Rhodopseudomonas palustris: one gene and its partner. The protein of the gene in region 1 interacts with the protein of each later gene in a pairwise test. Links are inferred from orthologs where the notes say so. Each region holds a gene or a part of one and is shown on either strand. Other genes may lie near its edges.

Region 1 (7,829 bases):
ACGAACAGGAACAGCCAGACCACGTCGACGAAATGCCAGTACCAGGCGGCGAATTCGAAGCCGAGGTGCTGCTTCGGCGTAAAGTGGCCGGCATAGGCGCGGATCAGGCAAACCAGCAGGAAGATGGTGCCGACCAGCACGTGAAAGCCGTGGAAGCCGGTCGCCATGAAGAAGGTGGCGCCGTAGATGTTGCCCGCAAACGAGAAGGTGGCGTGGCTGTATTCGTAGACCTGCACGCAGGAGAACGTCGCGCCGAGCAGGACGGTACAGATCAGCCCCTGCTTCAGGCCCTTGCGGTCATTCTGCAGCAGCGCGTGGTGTGCCCAGGTCACCGTAGTGCCCGAGGTCAGCAGGATCAGGGTGTTGAGCAACGGCAGGTGCCACGGGTCGAACGTTTCGATTCCTTTCGGCGGCCACACCCCGCCGAACAACGCCTCGCGGGTGGCGTGGACCGGATCGGCCGGAAACAGCGCCGCATTGAAATAGGCCCAGAACCAGGCGACGAAGAACATCACCTCGGAGGCGATGAACAGGATCATGCCGTAGCGGTGACTGAGCTGCACCACGCGGGTGTGATCGTGTTGATACTGCGCCTCGCGGATCACGTCGCTCCACCAGCTCGCCATGGTGTAGAGCACGCCGATGATGCCGACACCGAACACGATTGGCGCGCCTTGGTACATGTGGTGCATCCAGGACACCGCGCCAAGCGCCATAACGAACGCCGAGACCGAACCGACGAACGGCCAGGGGCTCGGATCGACCAGATGATAGTCGTGGTGCTTGACGTGCGCCGTGGCCATTGTCGCTCTCCGTTTCGATCCCTCCGGGATGGCGATGCGTGTCCCGGTCGTTCTTGTTGCGGCGGTTCCTGTCAGAGATTGCCCTTGCGCGGTGCCGGTTCGCTCGAAGCCACCGGCTTCGGCGCTGGATCGCGCACCGGGTAGTAGGTGTAGGACAAGGTGATCGTCTTGACGGTGTCGTTCTCCGAATCGGCAGCGAACGTCGGATCGATGTAGAACACCACCGGCATGTCGCGGCTCTCACCGGCGGCCAGGGGCTGCTCGGTGAAGCAGAAGCAATTGATTTTGGTGAAGTAGGAGCCGACCGTCAGCGGCGTGACATTATAGGCCGCCTGTCCGACGGTGTCGGAGCGCGACAGGTTGGTGATGCGGTAATACACCGTCACCACCTTGCCGATCGGCACCTCGATCTCGCGCTGCTCCGGCTCGAACTTCCACGGCAGGCCGTTGACGTTGGAATCGAAGCTTACCGTGACGGTGCGATCGAGCGGCGCCGAACTCGGCACAGCGCGGGCAACCTGCGTGGTGCCGTTAAACCCGGTGGTGCGGCAGAACCAGTTATAGAACGGCACGGCCGCGAACGACGCCCCGACCATCAGGGCGACAACCAGACCGCACACCGCTGCCACCGCCGTATCGCGTCCGAGTCCTCGGCGTGGTGCCGGCTGCTGCGGAGCTTGCGGAAGCGGCGGCGACATCGGCGGCACCTCCCTCACATCGGCCGGTGCAGTACCGCCGGCCCCTTGACCAGGGTTACGGCGAAGAACAGCACCACCAGCACGCCGAGCGCGACTGCGATGGCGATCGAGCGTTCGCGCTGGCGCTTTTTCTGCGCATCGGTGAGGACGATACCGGGCGGCGTCTTATGAGCTGGCTCCATCGCGCCCTCCATTAGCCGATCAGCCTCAGCACGGTCGCGGCGATCACCTCGACCAACAGGATCGCAAACAGCGCGAACAGATACAGGATCGAGAACTTGAACAGATTACGGGTCGCGCGCAGCGCGGCGCTGCCGGAACGATGGCGATACACCCGCACCGCCAGCACCAGCATCCAGCCGCCGAGCGCCAGCGACGCCACGCCATAGATCGCGTCGAAATAGCCGAGCGGCCACGGCGCGGCCGCGACCGCGACCAGCGCAACGGTGTATAGCAGAATCTGCAGCCGGGTGTGATCGGGGCCCGCGACGACCGGCAGCATCGGCACCCCGGCGCGGGCGTAGTCGTCGTTCCGAAACAGAGCCAGCGCCCAGAAGTGCGGCGGGGTCCAGAAGAAGATGATCAGGAACAGCAGGATCGGCTCGACCGCCAGCGATCCAGTGACCGATGCCCACGCCACCACCGGCGGCAACGCACCGGCGGCGCCGCCGATCACGATGTTCTGCGCGGTCCAGCGCTTCAGCCACATCGTGTAGATCACGACGTAGAAGAAAATGGTGAAGGCGAGCAGTGCGGCGGCGATCCAGTTCACCAGGATGCCGAGCGTGACCACCGAGAAGAACGCCAGCGTCATGCCGAAGGTCAGCGCCTCCGGCCGCGTCACCCGCCCGCGCGGGATCGGCCGGTTGGCGGTGCGCGTCATCTTGGCGTCGATGTCGTCCTCGTACCACATGTTTAGCGCGCCGGCGGCGCCGCCGCCGACCGCGATGCAGATGATCGCGGTGATCGCCAGCACCGGATGGAAGCTGCCGGGGGCCATCAACAGGCCGACCAGAGCAGTGAACACCACCAGCGACATCACCCGCGGCTTGAGCAGCGCGATGTAGTCGGCGACGCCGGCTTCGGATATCCGGGGCGCAAGCGGGATCGGATTGACGTCGATGACCGACACGGGCTCACCTCTTCTTTCGAGCTGCATCCCCCGCCGCAACGACGGCGGCGGATGCAGGTTCCAACACCGGCCTCAGCGCACCTGCGGCAGCACCTCGAACTGATGGAAAGGCGGCGGCGACGACAGCGTCCACTCCAGCGTGGTGGCGCCGGCGCCCCACGGATTGTCCGCCGCGCGCTCCTTGCGGATGAAGGCGAGCGTCATTCCGTAAAGGAAGACCAGCACGGCGAAGCCGGAGATATAGGAGCCGATCGAAGACACCAGATTCCAGCCGGCGAACGCATCCGGGTAATCGACGTAGCGCCGCGGCATCCCCGATAGACCGAGGAAGTGCTGCGGGAAGAACACCATGTTGACGCCGATAAAGGTGAGCCAGAAGTGCAGCTTGCCGATGGTCTCGTTGTACATGTAGCCGGTCATCTTCGGGAACCAGTAGTACCAGCCCGCGAAAATCGCGAAGACGGCGCCGAGCGACAGCACGTAATGGAAGTGCGCGACGACGTAGTAGGTGTCCTGCAGCACCCGGTCGACGCCAGCATTGGCCAGCACCACGCCGGTGACACCGCCGACGGTGAACAGGAAGATGAACCCCACCGCCCACAGCATTGGCGTCTTGAATTCGATCGAGCCGCCCCACATCGTGGCGATCCAGGAGAACACCTTCACGCCGGTCGGCACCGCGATCACCATGGTGGCGGCGACGAAATAAGCCTGCGTCGTGCTCGACATGCCGACGGTGTACATGTGGTGCGCCCACACCACGAAGCCGATCACGCCGATCGCCACCATCGCGTAGGCCATACCGAGATAGCCGAACACCGGCTTCTTGGAGAAGGTCGACACGATCTGGCTGATCATGCCGAAGCCCGGCAGGATCAGGATGTACACTTCGGGATGACCGAAGAACCAGAACAGGTGCTGGAACAGCAGCGGATCGCCGCCGCCTTCGGCCGAGAAGAAGGTGGTGCCGAAGTTGCGGTCGGTGAGCAGCATGGTGATGGCACCAGCAAGCACCGGCAGCGACAGAAGCAGCAGGAACGCGGTGATCAGCACCGACCACACGAACAGCGGCATCTTGTGCAGGGTCATGCCCGGCGCCCGCATATTGAAGATGGTGGTGATGAAGTTGATCGCGCCGAGGATCGACGATGCACCGGCCAAATGTAGCGCCAAGATCGCGAAGTCCACCGCGGGTCCGGGATGCCCGATGGTCGATAGCGGCGCATACATCGTCCAGCCGGCGCCGACGCCGTTCGACGACGGCTCGCCCTCCACGAAGGTGGAGATGATCAGCAGCGCGAACGCGGCCGGCAGCAGCCAGAACGAGATGTTGTTCATCCGCGGGAACGCCATGTCCGGCGCGCCGATCATTAGCGGCACGAACCAGTTGCCGAACCCGCCGATCATCGCCGGCATCACCATGAAGAAGATCATGATCAGGCCATGCGAGGTGACGAAGACGTTGTAGGTGTGGGTGTTGTGAAAGATCTGAATGCCGGGGAACATCAACTCGACCCGGATCGCGATCGACATCGCCGCACCGATGACGCCCGCCATCACGGCGAACACCAGATACATGGTGCCGATGTCCTTGTGGTTGGTCGAGTACAGATAGCGTCGCCATCCGGTCGGATGCGCATGCGCGTGATCGTCGTGCGCGTGTTCGGAATGGGCGACCCTTGCAGCTTCCATTGCCATCTTCAGATCCTGACTTGAAAACCTCAGACCTTGCGGTCTCCGTTCGACGTCTTGCGATCCCGCCGCTTTAGCGCGTGGCGGAAGCGGCCGAGGCGTAGGAATCGTCACGCATGCGCGAGGCGACCTGCTGCTTTTTCTTCCAGGCTTCGTACTCCTGTTCGTTCACCACACGGACGACGATCGGCATGAAGGCATGGTCCCGGCCACACAGTTCCGAGCACTGGCCGTAGTAACGGCCTTCCTTGATGGCCTTGAACCAGGCTTCGTTGAGGCGGCCGGGGATGGCGTCGATCTTCACGCCGAACGATGGAATCGCCCAGGAGTGGATCACATCGGCCGCGGTGGTCTGGATCCGCACCACCTTGTCGACCGGCACCACCATCTCGTTGTCGACACCGAGCAGCCGCGGCGGGACCGGATTCATCTTGGCCCGCTCTTCGTCAGTCAGCATGATCGAGGTGAATTCGATCTTGTCGTCGGGATAGGTGTAGGTCCAGTTCCACTGATTGCCGGTGGCCTTCACGGTGAGGTCCGGCTTCGGAATGTCGAGTTCGAGAAACAGCAGCCGGAACGATGGCACCGCGACCGCCACCAGGATCAGCACCGGCACGATCGTCCAGGCGACTTCGATCAGCGTGTTGTGGGTCGTCTTCGAGGGGACCGGGTTGGCCTTGGCGTTGAACTTCACCACCACGATGACCAGCAGCGCCAACACGAACAGCGTGATCAGGGTGATCAGCCACAGCAAGAAGCTGTGAAACCAGACGATGTTCTGCATCACCGGAGAGGCGGGTTGCTGAAGGGTGACCTCCCAGGGAGCGGGCTGCCCCATCTCGGCGAATGCGGTCCCGCCGACCGCTGCCGCACAGCAGGCGATCGCAAGTCCCAGCGACCACCGCCCCAAACGCTCCTTCGACACCTTCATGCCGCTGCGCTCCCTATGACTAGCACAGCGAGCCCGCCGTTTCGGCGTGACCGGCCGTGCAGTTTTATTGCGCTCGGCACAAAAGCGTAGCCTAAGTGCGAACGCTTCTTATTCTACTTTTCAAACACAATTCGCCGCCCCTCGCAATGCACGAGTGAGGAGTTGCGCGTGCAAACAACCCTGGACTGCTCATCGGTCGCGGATTCCGTCCGGCGTGACTGACACGCCGGCCAGGTCTTGTGAGGCCGGCTTGACAGATGTGCCCCTCGCTGTAGGCAAAGCACCCGGATGTCACGGAAGCCTGATTCGCTGGCGCGCGCGCTGCCTTCATGGCGCCGTCATTGCCGGTCAGTCGGAACCCGCCGCCGACCATCCCGTTCAACCGTCACCACCTCGGAAACACCTCTGATGGGCTTCGCCAGACTTTCGCCAATCCTTGCCTCGAGCCGCCGCGCTGCGTCCGGGGCCATGCTGGCGGTCGGGTTGATCGCGCTGGCCGCGGTGGCCGGCAGCGGCACGGCCCAGGCCCAGGGCGCGGTGAAGTCCGTGCATGGTGACTGGCAGATCCGCTGCGATACCCCGCCCGGCGCCAAGGCCGAGCAGTGCGCGCTGATTCAGAGCGTGGTGGCGGAGGATCGCTCCAACGCCGGCCTCACCGTCATCATCCTCAAGACAGCCGATCAGAAGAGCAAGCTGATGCGCGTGGTGGCGCCGCTCGGCGTGCTGCTGCCGTCGGGTCTCGGCCTCAAGCTCGACAACGCCGATATCGGCCGCGCCGGCTTCGTGCGCTGCCTGCCGAACGGCTGCGTCGCTGAAGTGGTGATGGACGACAAGCTGCTCGGCCAGCTGCGCAACGCCAAGACCGCGACCTTCATCATTTTCGAAACGCCGGAAGAAGGCATCGGCTTCCCGCTCAGCCTCAACGGCCTCGGCGAAGGCTACGACAAGCTCCCGTAGGCCGCCCTGCGCAAGAACGACGGCGTAACGCAAGCCCTCCTCGTGTTGGGCAAGAAGCCCGTGAACAGAATGATGCTGTCATCCCCCGCGCATGCGGGGGACCCAGTATCGCAGAGCTTCCGTGGCAAGCGCGCGGCGAACCAACAAGCGCCCTGGAATACTGGGTCGCCCGCATCCGCGGGCGATGACGTCAGTGTTGTCAACGGCCGCCTTGGCGAGGCGGCCAGGCCGCTCAGACCAGGGTCAACGTGACGTCGATGTTGCCACGGGTGGCGTTGGAATACGGACAGACAATGTGGGCGCGATCGACCAGCGTCTGCGCCTGTGCCGGATCCATGCCCGGCAGGCTGATCTTCAGCTCCACTTCGATGCCGAAGCCGGTCGGGATCGGGCCGATGCCCACCGAGCCGGTGACGCTGACATCCTTCGGGATCGGCAGCTTGTCGCGGCCGGCGACGAACTTCATCGCACCGAGGAAGCAGGCCGAGTAGCCGACCGCAAACAGCTGCTCCGGATTGGTGCCGGCACCACCAGCGCCGCCGAGTTCCTTCGGCGTGGTGAGGGCAACATCGAGATGGCCATCGCTGCTGACGCCGCGTCCGTCGCGGCCTCCGGTGGCGGTGGCAGTGGCGCGGTAGAGAACTTTCTCGACTGACATGGTGTGGTCCTTTCAGGTGGGAGAGAGGCGGCGGATTAATATCGCGCGACGCTATATCGCGAGCGATATATTAAAGAAGGAAAAGCGGCTGAACGTGCTCAACGTCATCCCCGATCAGGCGCTACGAAACAGATTGGTGCGAAGGCCGGTGAGCCGGTCGCGAAGATCGGCGATCTCGGCGCCGGAATAGCCCATTGCTTCGGCAAGGCAGTCGGGCACGTGCTTGACCCGCGCCCGCAGCGCCCGGCCCTCCTCGGTCAACGACACGATCACCTGACGCTCGTCCTCGGCCGATCGCCGTCGCCGGATCAGCCCCCGTGCTTCCAGCCGCTTCAGCAGCGGCGTCAGCGTCGTGGTTTCGAGGAACAGCTGATCGCAGATCTCCGAGACGTTGACCTGATCCCTCTCCCACAACACCAGCATGACGAGATATTGCGGGTAGGTCAGATCGAGCTCGCGCAGCAGCGACCGATATACTTTGTTGACCCCGAGCAGCGTCGAATATAGCGCGAAGCAGAGCTGGGTCTCCAGCTTCAGCTTGTCCGCCGGACGCGGCGCGCGTGACGATGTCGAGGACGATTTCATGAAAAGCGATTTATATCGTGCGCGATATAATGTCAAGCGAGACACCCTGCACCGACTTCGCGCTGAGTATCGGATATCTCGGCTAGTAGATTTCCAGACAGACCGCATCATTCACCTCGAACTCCGCGATCAGGCCGGAATGGGTTCGAAGCAACAGCGCGATTGCGACGCGCGGCCGATTTCCTGAGCGTACCCAAATCACTTTCGGCGGCGGCCCGAGCAGCATCGCCATATCGGAAAAATCGGCATCCTGGGACACGATCGTCAACTGATTGGCCCGAGCGAAGCTCCATATCGTCCGGTCATCCGCCTGCGTCAGGCCGACATCGCGTACGTGGCACGATCCTGGGAAAAGATCAGAGACGTCTTGGCA
Region 2 (7,034 bases), 1.3 Mb from region 1 along the record:
CAGCATGCATCTGCATTCCGCCGAATGCGATCGCCTGATTCGCGAGGCCTGCCAGATCGATCCGGACAAGCGCCCCCTGATCATGGTCGGCGGTCCCCGCATTCGCTACGAGCCTTGGCATGTGTTTGGCGGCACTCGCGATGCGACATGGTCCGCCGATGTCGCCGTCACCGGTGAGGAATACGTCTTCCTCGAACTGCTGGACGTGCTGCTGTCGATGCGCGCGGCCGGCGAGTCGATGCGCTCGGTGTTCCAGCGGGCCCGCGATGGCGGCGCACTCGACGAGGTGCCGGGGATCGTCTATGCGCGTCGCTCCTCGCGGAGCGGTCCGATCGAAGAGCTGGTCGATACCGGCGTACAGCGCCTGCTCGGCGATCTCGACGAGCTACCCGACCCGGTGCACGGCTACAAACTGCTGGAGGCCCCGAGCAACAGTGCAACGCTGGCGAGCCAGGCGCTGCCGATCAACCGGGTGAAGCGCCATAGCCCGATCGCCAGCATCGTGATGACCGCGGGCTGCAAGTTCCGCTGCTCATACTGCCCGATCCCGGCCTACAACCAGTCCCAATTCCGCGCCAAAAGCGGCGAGCGCATCGCCGAGGAAATCGGGCAGATCGCCAGCACTTTCGGCATCTATCACTTCTTCGGCGCCGACGATAACTTCTTCAACGACACCAAGCGCACGCTGGACATCGCCGGCACGCTGGCGCGCAAGCGCTCCGAACGGCCGTTCTGCAAGGTGCGGCTCGGCACCGAAGTCACGGTGCACGACACCGTCGGGATGCGCGATCACCTGCCGCTGATCCGCGATGCGGGCTTTGCGGCGGTGTGGCTCGGCGTCGAGGATATGACCGCGACGCTGGTGAAGAAGGCGCAGGACAAGGACAAGACCCAGCTCGCCTTCAAGCTGCTGCGCGAAAACAACATCCTGCCGATGCCGATGATGATGCATCACGACAGCCAGCCGTTGGTGACCTGGAAGTCGAACTACGGCCTGATCAACCAAATCAGGCTGCTGCGCAAGGCCGGCTCGATCAGCACGCAGGTGATGATGCTGACCCCTGCCCCCGGTTCGAAGTGGTACGAGAACGTGTTCGAATCCGGCATGGCGTTCAGCCGCGCCGGCGACATCAAGGTCGAGCCGCATATCATGGACGGCAACTACGTCGTCGCCTCGAAGCACCCGCGGCCCTGGCTGAAGCAGCTCAATCTGCTGCTCGCCTACACCTATTTCTTCAACCCGATCCGCTTCCTCAGCGCGCTGGTGTTCTCCAAATCGGCCGACGTGTTCTCGAGCTCCGAAACCCGCCCCGCCCACGAGGTCGCGCATTTCTCACCGGCCAAGCGGATGCGGCGTCGGGCCTGGCTGAAATTCCGCGCTCATATCGTCGATGCCGGCGCGCAGATCTACGGCATGATCGGGCTCGCCCACACCTACCGGCGAACTGCCGGCTGGGCGTGGCGGCTGCTCCGCGGTGACATCGAGCGGCACGACCGCGCCCCGGTCAGCCCGATCCCGATGCGGGGCGTCGGCGACAAGCCATCCGATCACGCGCTGCCGGGAACGGTCGATTTACGGGATCTCGAGCAGGTTGCTCTCCACGGCGCGCCAGCGCCGAAACTGGCGAAGACCGCCTGACAGCAGGCCGCCGCGCTAAAACGAGTACTCCATACCGACCGTGACGCCTTGAAGAAGCGTCGACGAGCGACAATCGACACCTGCTGCCGTCACGCTGCTGAACGTCGTTGCGGTCGCCTGAACTTGGGCCGTAGCCAACGCTACGCGTCCGAGCCACAACGCTTCGTATCCAAGCTTGAGAGCGACGTGATCGCTCAGCCGATATTTCGCCGCGATGCCGCCCTGTCCGACGAAGGCGGCCCCGTCGGTCGCCGCGTAAGTCGGGTAGATCTGCTTCTGCATGCTGACCTGCGCGGTTTGCGTCGCGTGGTTGTCGAAAACACCAGCCTTCAGTACGGCATCCACCGAGACGCGATCGATCTCCCACAAGGTCGCTCGCACGCCGACTTGAACGCCGTAGAGGTTGTTCGTCGTCGAGCTCGTCCAGAACGGCGGATTGATCACGACCGGGCTGCCGGGAACCGGAACGGCATCGGACAGCCGGCTCGGCACTCTGAACTTCCACATCGGCTGGCCGAGATCGGCCGGATCCAGCGTCCCTTGCAACTGATCGTGCAGTTGCAGCCAGCGAACACCTGCCAGCAGCGTCACGCGCGGCGTTATCTCCAGCCGCGCATTGGCCTCCAGACTGTGCAGCCGGGTATCGTCCTGCCACACCATCGCTTGAAACGCATAGTCCTGGGTCTGCCAGAACGTACCGGGCGCTTTCATCACCAACCATTGTCCCGGCGTCTCCGGGCCGGCGCTTCTTGATGCCTTCAGCCCGAGCACATTGAAGTAGGATAGCTCGACGCCATAACCCGATGGGTCTCGGTAGCTGATACCGATCCTCGGGCCCGCGGCCAAGCGCTGACTGAGTTGATTGCTGTTCAGCACCTCGGCACCGGGGACGTTAGTCGTGTTCGGGCCGACCGGTGTCCACCATGGCACGTCGCCCGGCACGAGTGCGATCAACGATTGATTGCCAGTCCCTTCGCGGCCAAGCACCAATGCTTCGGCCGAAACGGTCCAGCGCGGAGCCCAGCGCTCTCGAAGCCGATCGCCCGCGCCGGCCGTCCCCGTGATGCCGGTGAAAACAGCAAGACTACACAGCCCGCGGGCGGCCAGAGAACAGCCGCCACGAAGTCGCGTGAGGGATCGGATCGCCATTTGCATGAGCCGATCCTGCGCCCGCTGAGGCCGATTCGGGCACTCGTGCGCCTACGCAGTTTGTAAGGTATCGATGCTCGGAATTACTCCCGTACCCATGAGCGATCGATACCGGCCGTCAGCGTCCCGTCTTCACCCGGGTCCACAGCCGGTTGATGGTGCGCTGTGTCGCCGGATCACGTGCGGTAATCACGAACAGCCGGCCCTGTGTGGCGGCGTCCGGATAGATTGCCTTGTCGTTCAGCACGCGGGGATTGATGAAGTCCTGGCTGGTCTTGTTGCCGTTGGCATAGGACAGGAAGTCCGAATTGCGTGCGGCGATGTCCGGCCGGTACAGGAAGTTGATCAGTTCGTGCGCTTCGGTAACGTTCTTGGCGTCGGCCGGGATCGCCAGATTGTCGAAGAACATCTGCGCGCCCTCCTTGGGGATCGCATAGCCGATCTCGACGCCGTTATGGGCTTCGGCGGCGCGCGACTGCGCCTGCTTGATGTCGCCCGACCATGCCACCACCAGGCAGATCTCTCCGGTCGCAAGCGCGTTGAGATATTCGGACGAATGGAATTTGCGGACCGACGGCTGAACCTTGCCGACCACCTCGGCAGCCTTCTCCAAATCGTCCTTATTGGTCGAATTCGGATCGCGGCCGAGATAGGTCAGCGCGGCGGGCAGAATGTCGTCGGCGGAATCCAGCATGTGGACGCCGCACTCCTTGAACTTCGCCAGGTTCTCCGGCTTGAAGATCATCTCCCAGCTGTCGATCACGGCACCCTCGCCGAGAATCCGCTTCGCCGCGGCGACGTTGTAGCCGATGCCGGTGGTGCCCCACATGTAGTTGACGGCGAACTGATTGCCGGGGTCATACAGCGCCAGTCTATCGGTGACGAAATCCCAGGCGTTCTTCAGGTTCGGCAGCTTCGACTTGTCGAGCTTCTGGAACACGCCGGCGGTGATCTGCCGCTGCAGGAAGTAAGCCGTCGGCACCACGACGTCGTAGCCCGACTTTCCGGCGAGCAGCTTGGTCTCCAGCGTCTCGTTGGCGTCGAAAGTGTCGTACACCACCTTGATGCCGGTCTCGCGGGTAAAATCCTCGATCACGCCCGGCGCGACATAGTTCGACCAGTTGTAGAAATTGACGGTGCGGTCTTGCGCCCAGCCAGGCAGCGTGAGCGACACCGACAGAGCGATCCCCGCGCCCAGAGTCAGCAGTCGCCGCCGCATCGTATCCCGCATCATGAAATCCCTAGCGCCCGTGAACCGCATCCGACAGGCGCTCGAGGGCGGTGTCGAGCGTCTGATCCTTCTTGGCGAAACAGAACCGTACCACCGAGGTGACAGGCTCTTCCTCGTAGAACGCCGACACCGGAATCGCCGCGACCTTGTAGTCGGTGACGATGCGCTTGCAGAACGCCTCGTCGGTTTCGTTAAGGCCGAGCGGCGACAAATCGACGGTGAGAAAATAGGTCCCTTGCGAGCGGATCACCGGAAAGCCGATACTGGACAACCCCTGCGCCAGCCGATCGCGGCTGCGGGCAAGGTCCTTGCGCATCTGCAGGAAGTAATCGTCGCTCTTGCCGAGGCCGTAGGCCACGGCGGCCTGCAGGTTTGGTGCCGTGGTGAACGCCAGGAACTGATGCACCTTGGCGGCCACCCGTAGCAGCCTGGGCGCGGCGCAGACGAAGCCGACCTTCCAGCCGGTGAGCGAGAAGATCTTGCCGGCCGAGCCGATCTTGATGGTGCGGTCGCGCATTCCGGGGATGGTGATCAGCGGGATGTGGTTGAGACCGTCGAAGGTGACGTGCTCCCACACCTCGTCGCAGATCGCCACCGCGTCGAACTCCTGGCAGAACCGCGCCAGCAATTCGAGGTCCTCGCGCGGATACACCACCGCGGCCGGGTTGAGCGGATTGTTGAAGACGATCGCCTTGGTCTTGGCGCTGAACACCCGCCGCAGCGATTCTTCGGTGATGCGCCAATGCGGCGGTTCGAGACGGACGAGGCGTGGAATGCCACCGGCCTGCCGGATAATAGGCAGATAGGAGTCGTACACCGGCTGGAACACGATCACTTCGTCGCCGGGCTCGACCACCGACAGAATGGCGCTCGCCAGCGCCTCGGTGGCGCCGGAGGTGACCATCACTTCGGTCATCGGATCGAGCTGGACGCCATGCCAATGCGCGTAGTGCGTCGAGATCGCCTGACGCAGCTCCGGCAGCCCCATCATCGACGGATACTGGTTGTAGCCGTTCAGCACCGCGTCGGCGGCGGCGCGACGGATGTCCTCCGGCCCCGGATCGTCCGGAAAGCCCTGGCCGAGATTGATCGCGTCGTTGTCGCGCGCGAGCTGCGACATCGCTTCGAACACGGTGACAGGCAGATCGGCGAAGACCTTGTTGCTCATCGGATGGCGGTCATCGTACGGATCAGTGACCCGGCTTGGTCGGCAGACCAGCCGCCTTCCAACCCAGGATGCCGCCGGCGAGGTGCCGGTTATAGGGCAGCCCGGCCGCCTGGGCGGCCATCGACGCCGTCACCGAACGCTTGCCGGAGCGGCAGGCGAACACGACCTCTTTGCCGGCCGGATCGGGGATCGCCTTGGGGTCGAAGGTCGACAGCGGAACAACCACGGCGTCAGGATAGGCCTCTACGGCGACCTCGTTGGGCTCGCGAACATCGACCAACAGATAGCGCCCATCGGCGATACCCTTGGCGACCTCCTGAGGGGTCAAATCTTCAACCTGGCCTGCCACTTTCTTTTCTCCCGCAATCGCACTGCCTGGATCCATGAGCGCAACAACGAGAACGAGGCTCGGCCATTGCGGCGCCAAGGTTGCGCCTAGCGCGAGGAAAATCAAGCTTCTCAACGAGATCATCGGCATGTTTGCTGGATAGGCGCAGCGAGCCGCGAAAGCATTGCAGCTTTTGGTCGAAGCCGGCCGCCCTGCCCTCGCGCCGGCGGCTAGATGGTGACCTGCGCGCCGACCTCGACCACCCGGCCGGTCGGGATCTGGAAATAGTCGGTGGCGTCGTTGGCGGACTTGGCAAGAGCGACGAACAGCTTGGTCTGCCACCGCCACATCTCGGATTGCGCGGCCGGTTTCAGCGAGCGCCGCGACACAAAGAACGAGGTCGACATGATGTCGAACTCCCAGCCGAGTTTGCGCGCCAGCACCAGCGCCTTCGGCACGTTCGGGGTTTCCATGAACCCGAACCGCAACGCCACCTTGCTGAACTTCTCGCTCACCTTCACCAGCCGGATCCGGTCGGCCGCTTCGACCCGCGGGGTGTGCATCGTCTCGATCGTCAGGATCACGTTGTGCTCGTGCAGCACCTTGTTGTGCTTGAGATTGTGCAGCAGCGCCGGCGGGACAAATTCGGCGTCGGCGGTCAAAAACACCGCGGTGCCCTTGACGATGTGCGGCGGGTGTTTCTCCAGGCTGCCGATCAGATCGTCGAGCGGTACCTCGGCACGACGTGACTTGATCATCAGCAGCGCGACGCCGCGCCGCCAGGTCCAGATCACCGCGGCCATCGCCAGCCCGAACAGCAGCGGCACCCAGGCGCCGTCGAGCAGCTTCAGCAGATTGGCGCTGAAGAACATCGCATCGACCAGCACCAACGGCAGGATGACCAGCGCCGCAGCCGGCCAACTCCAGCGCCACAGCTTCCAGATCACCACGAAGCCCATGATGCCGTCGACCACCATCGTGGTGGACACCGCAATGCCATAGGCGGAGGCGAGCCGACTGGACGTCTGAAACAGCAGTACCAGCAGCAATACGCCGGTCAGCAGCAACGCGTTGACGCGCGGCAGGTAGATCTGCCCGGCATTGGTCTCGGAGGTGTAACGCACCTCGAACCGCGGCAGCAGCCCGAGTTGCACCGCCTGGCTGATCAGCGAGAACGCGCCGGTGATCACCGCTTGGCTGGCGATCACCGTCGCCGCCGTCGCCATCAGCGTCAGCGGCAGCACCAACGCCTCAGGCACCATCTTGTAGAACGGATTTTCCAACGCCGCCGGATTGGACAGCACAAGCGCGCCCTGGCCGAAGTAATTGATCAGCAGAGCCGGCAGTACGAAGCCGAGCCAGGCGGTCTGAATCGGGCGACGGCCGAAATGGCCGAGATCGGCGTACAGCGCCTCGCCGCCGGTGACGGCCAGAAACACCGCGCCCAGCGTTACCAGCCCGATGGTGCCGTGGCTTGCGAGGAATTGCGCCGCGTACCACGGGTTGATGGCGGCCAGCA

What was found. Proteins that work in one complex are often made in the same cells at the same time.
Region 2: the proteins of ctaD (region 1) and HZF03_RS09990 interact in binary tests that used the Escherichia coli proteins (3 or more experiments, as listed by UniProt). The link is inferred for Rhodopseudomonas palustris from one-to-one orthologs.

What each region holds. Positions count from the first base shown.
Region 1 is NZ_CP058907.1:906,623-914,451, reverse strand. The notes cover bases 2,019-4,869. They hold ctaD (cytochrome c oxidase subunit I), read right to left. Parts: upstream 4,332-4,869; coding sequence 2,706-4,331; downstream 2,019-2,705. Other genes in these bases: coxB (cytochrome c oxidase subunit II), read right to left, coding at 4,399-4,869; HZF03_RS04205 (heme o synthase), read right to left, coding at 2,019-2,633. Also shown: HZF03_RS04220 (cytochrome c oxidase subunit 3), read right to left, coding at 1-803; HZF03_RS04215 (cytochrome c oxidase assembly protein), read right to left, coding at 875-1,501; HZF03_RS04210 (hypothetical protein), read right to left, coding at 1,516-1,683; more of HZF03_RS04205, read right to left, coding at 1,695-2,018; more of coxB, read right to left, coding at 4,870-5,256; HZF03_RS04190 (invasion associated locus B family protein), read left to right, coding at 5,665-6,213; HZF03_RS04185 (organic hydroperoxide resistance protein), read right to left, coding at 6,446-6,871; HZF03_RS04180 (MarR family winged helix-turn-helix transcriptional regulator), read right to left, coding at 6,986-7,456; HZF03_RS04175 (DUF5615 family PIN-like protein), read right to left, coding at 7,539-7,829. UniProt on the Escherichia coli protein: Cytochrome bo(3) ubiquinol oxidase is the terminal enzyme in the aerobic respiratory chain of E.coli that predominates when cells are grown at high aeration.
Region 2 is NZ_CP058907.1:2,178,004-2,185,037, reverse strand. Bases 3,109-6,048 are described here. They hold HZF03_RS09990 (aminotransferase), read right to left. Parts: upstream 5,188-6,048; coding sequence 4,030-5,187; downstream 3,109-4,029. Other genes in these bases: HZF03_RS09980 (potassium transporter Kup), read right to left, coding at 5,746-6,048; HZF03_RS09985 (rhodanese-like domain-containing protein), read right to left, coding at 5,210-5,572; HZF03_RS09995 (polyamine ABC transporter substrate-binding protein), read right to left, coding at 3,109-4,022. Outside these bases: HZF03_RS10005 (B12-binding domain-containing radical SAM protein), read left to right, coding at 1-1,639; HZF03_RS10000 (hypothetical protein), read right to left, coding at 1,655-2,794; more of HZF03_RS09995, read right to left, coding at 2,907-3,108; more of HZF03_RS09980, read right to left, coding at 6,049-7,034. UniProt on the Escherichia coli protein: Shows aminotransferase activity with methionine and histidine as substrates, and to a lesser extent also with phenylalanine.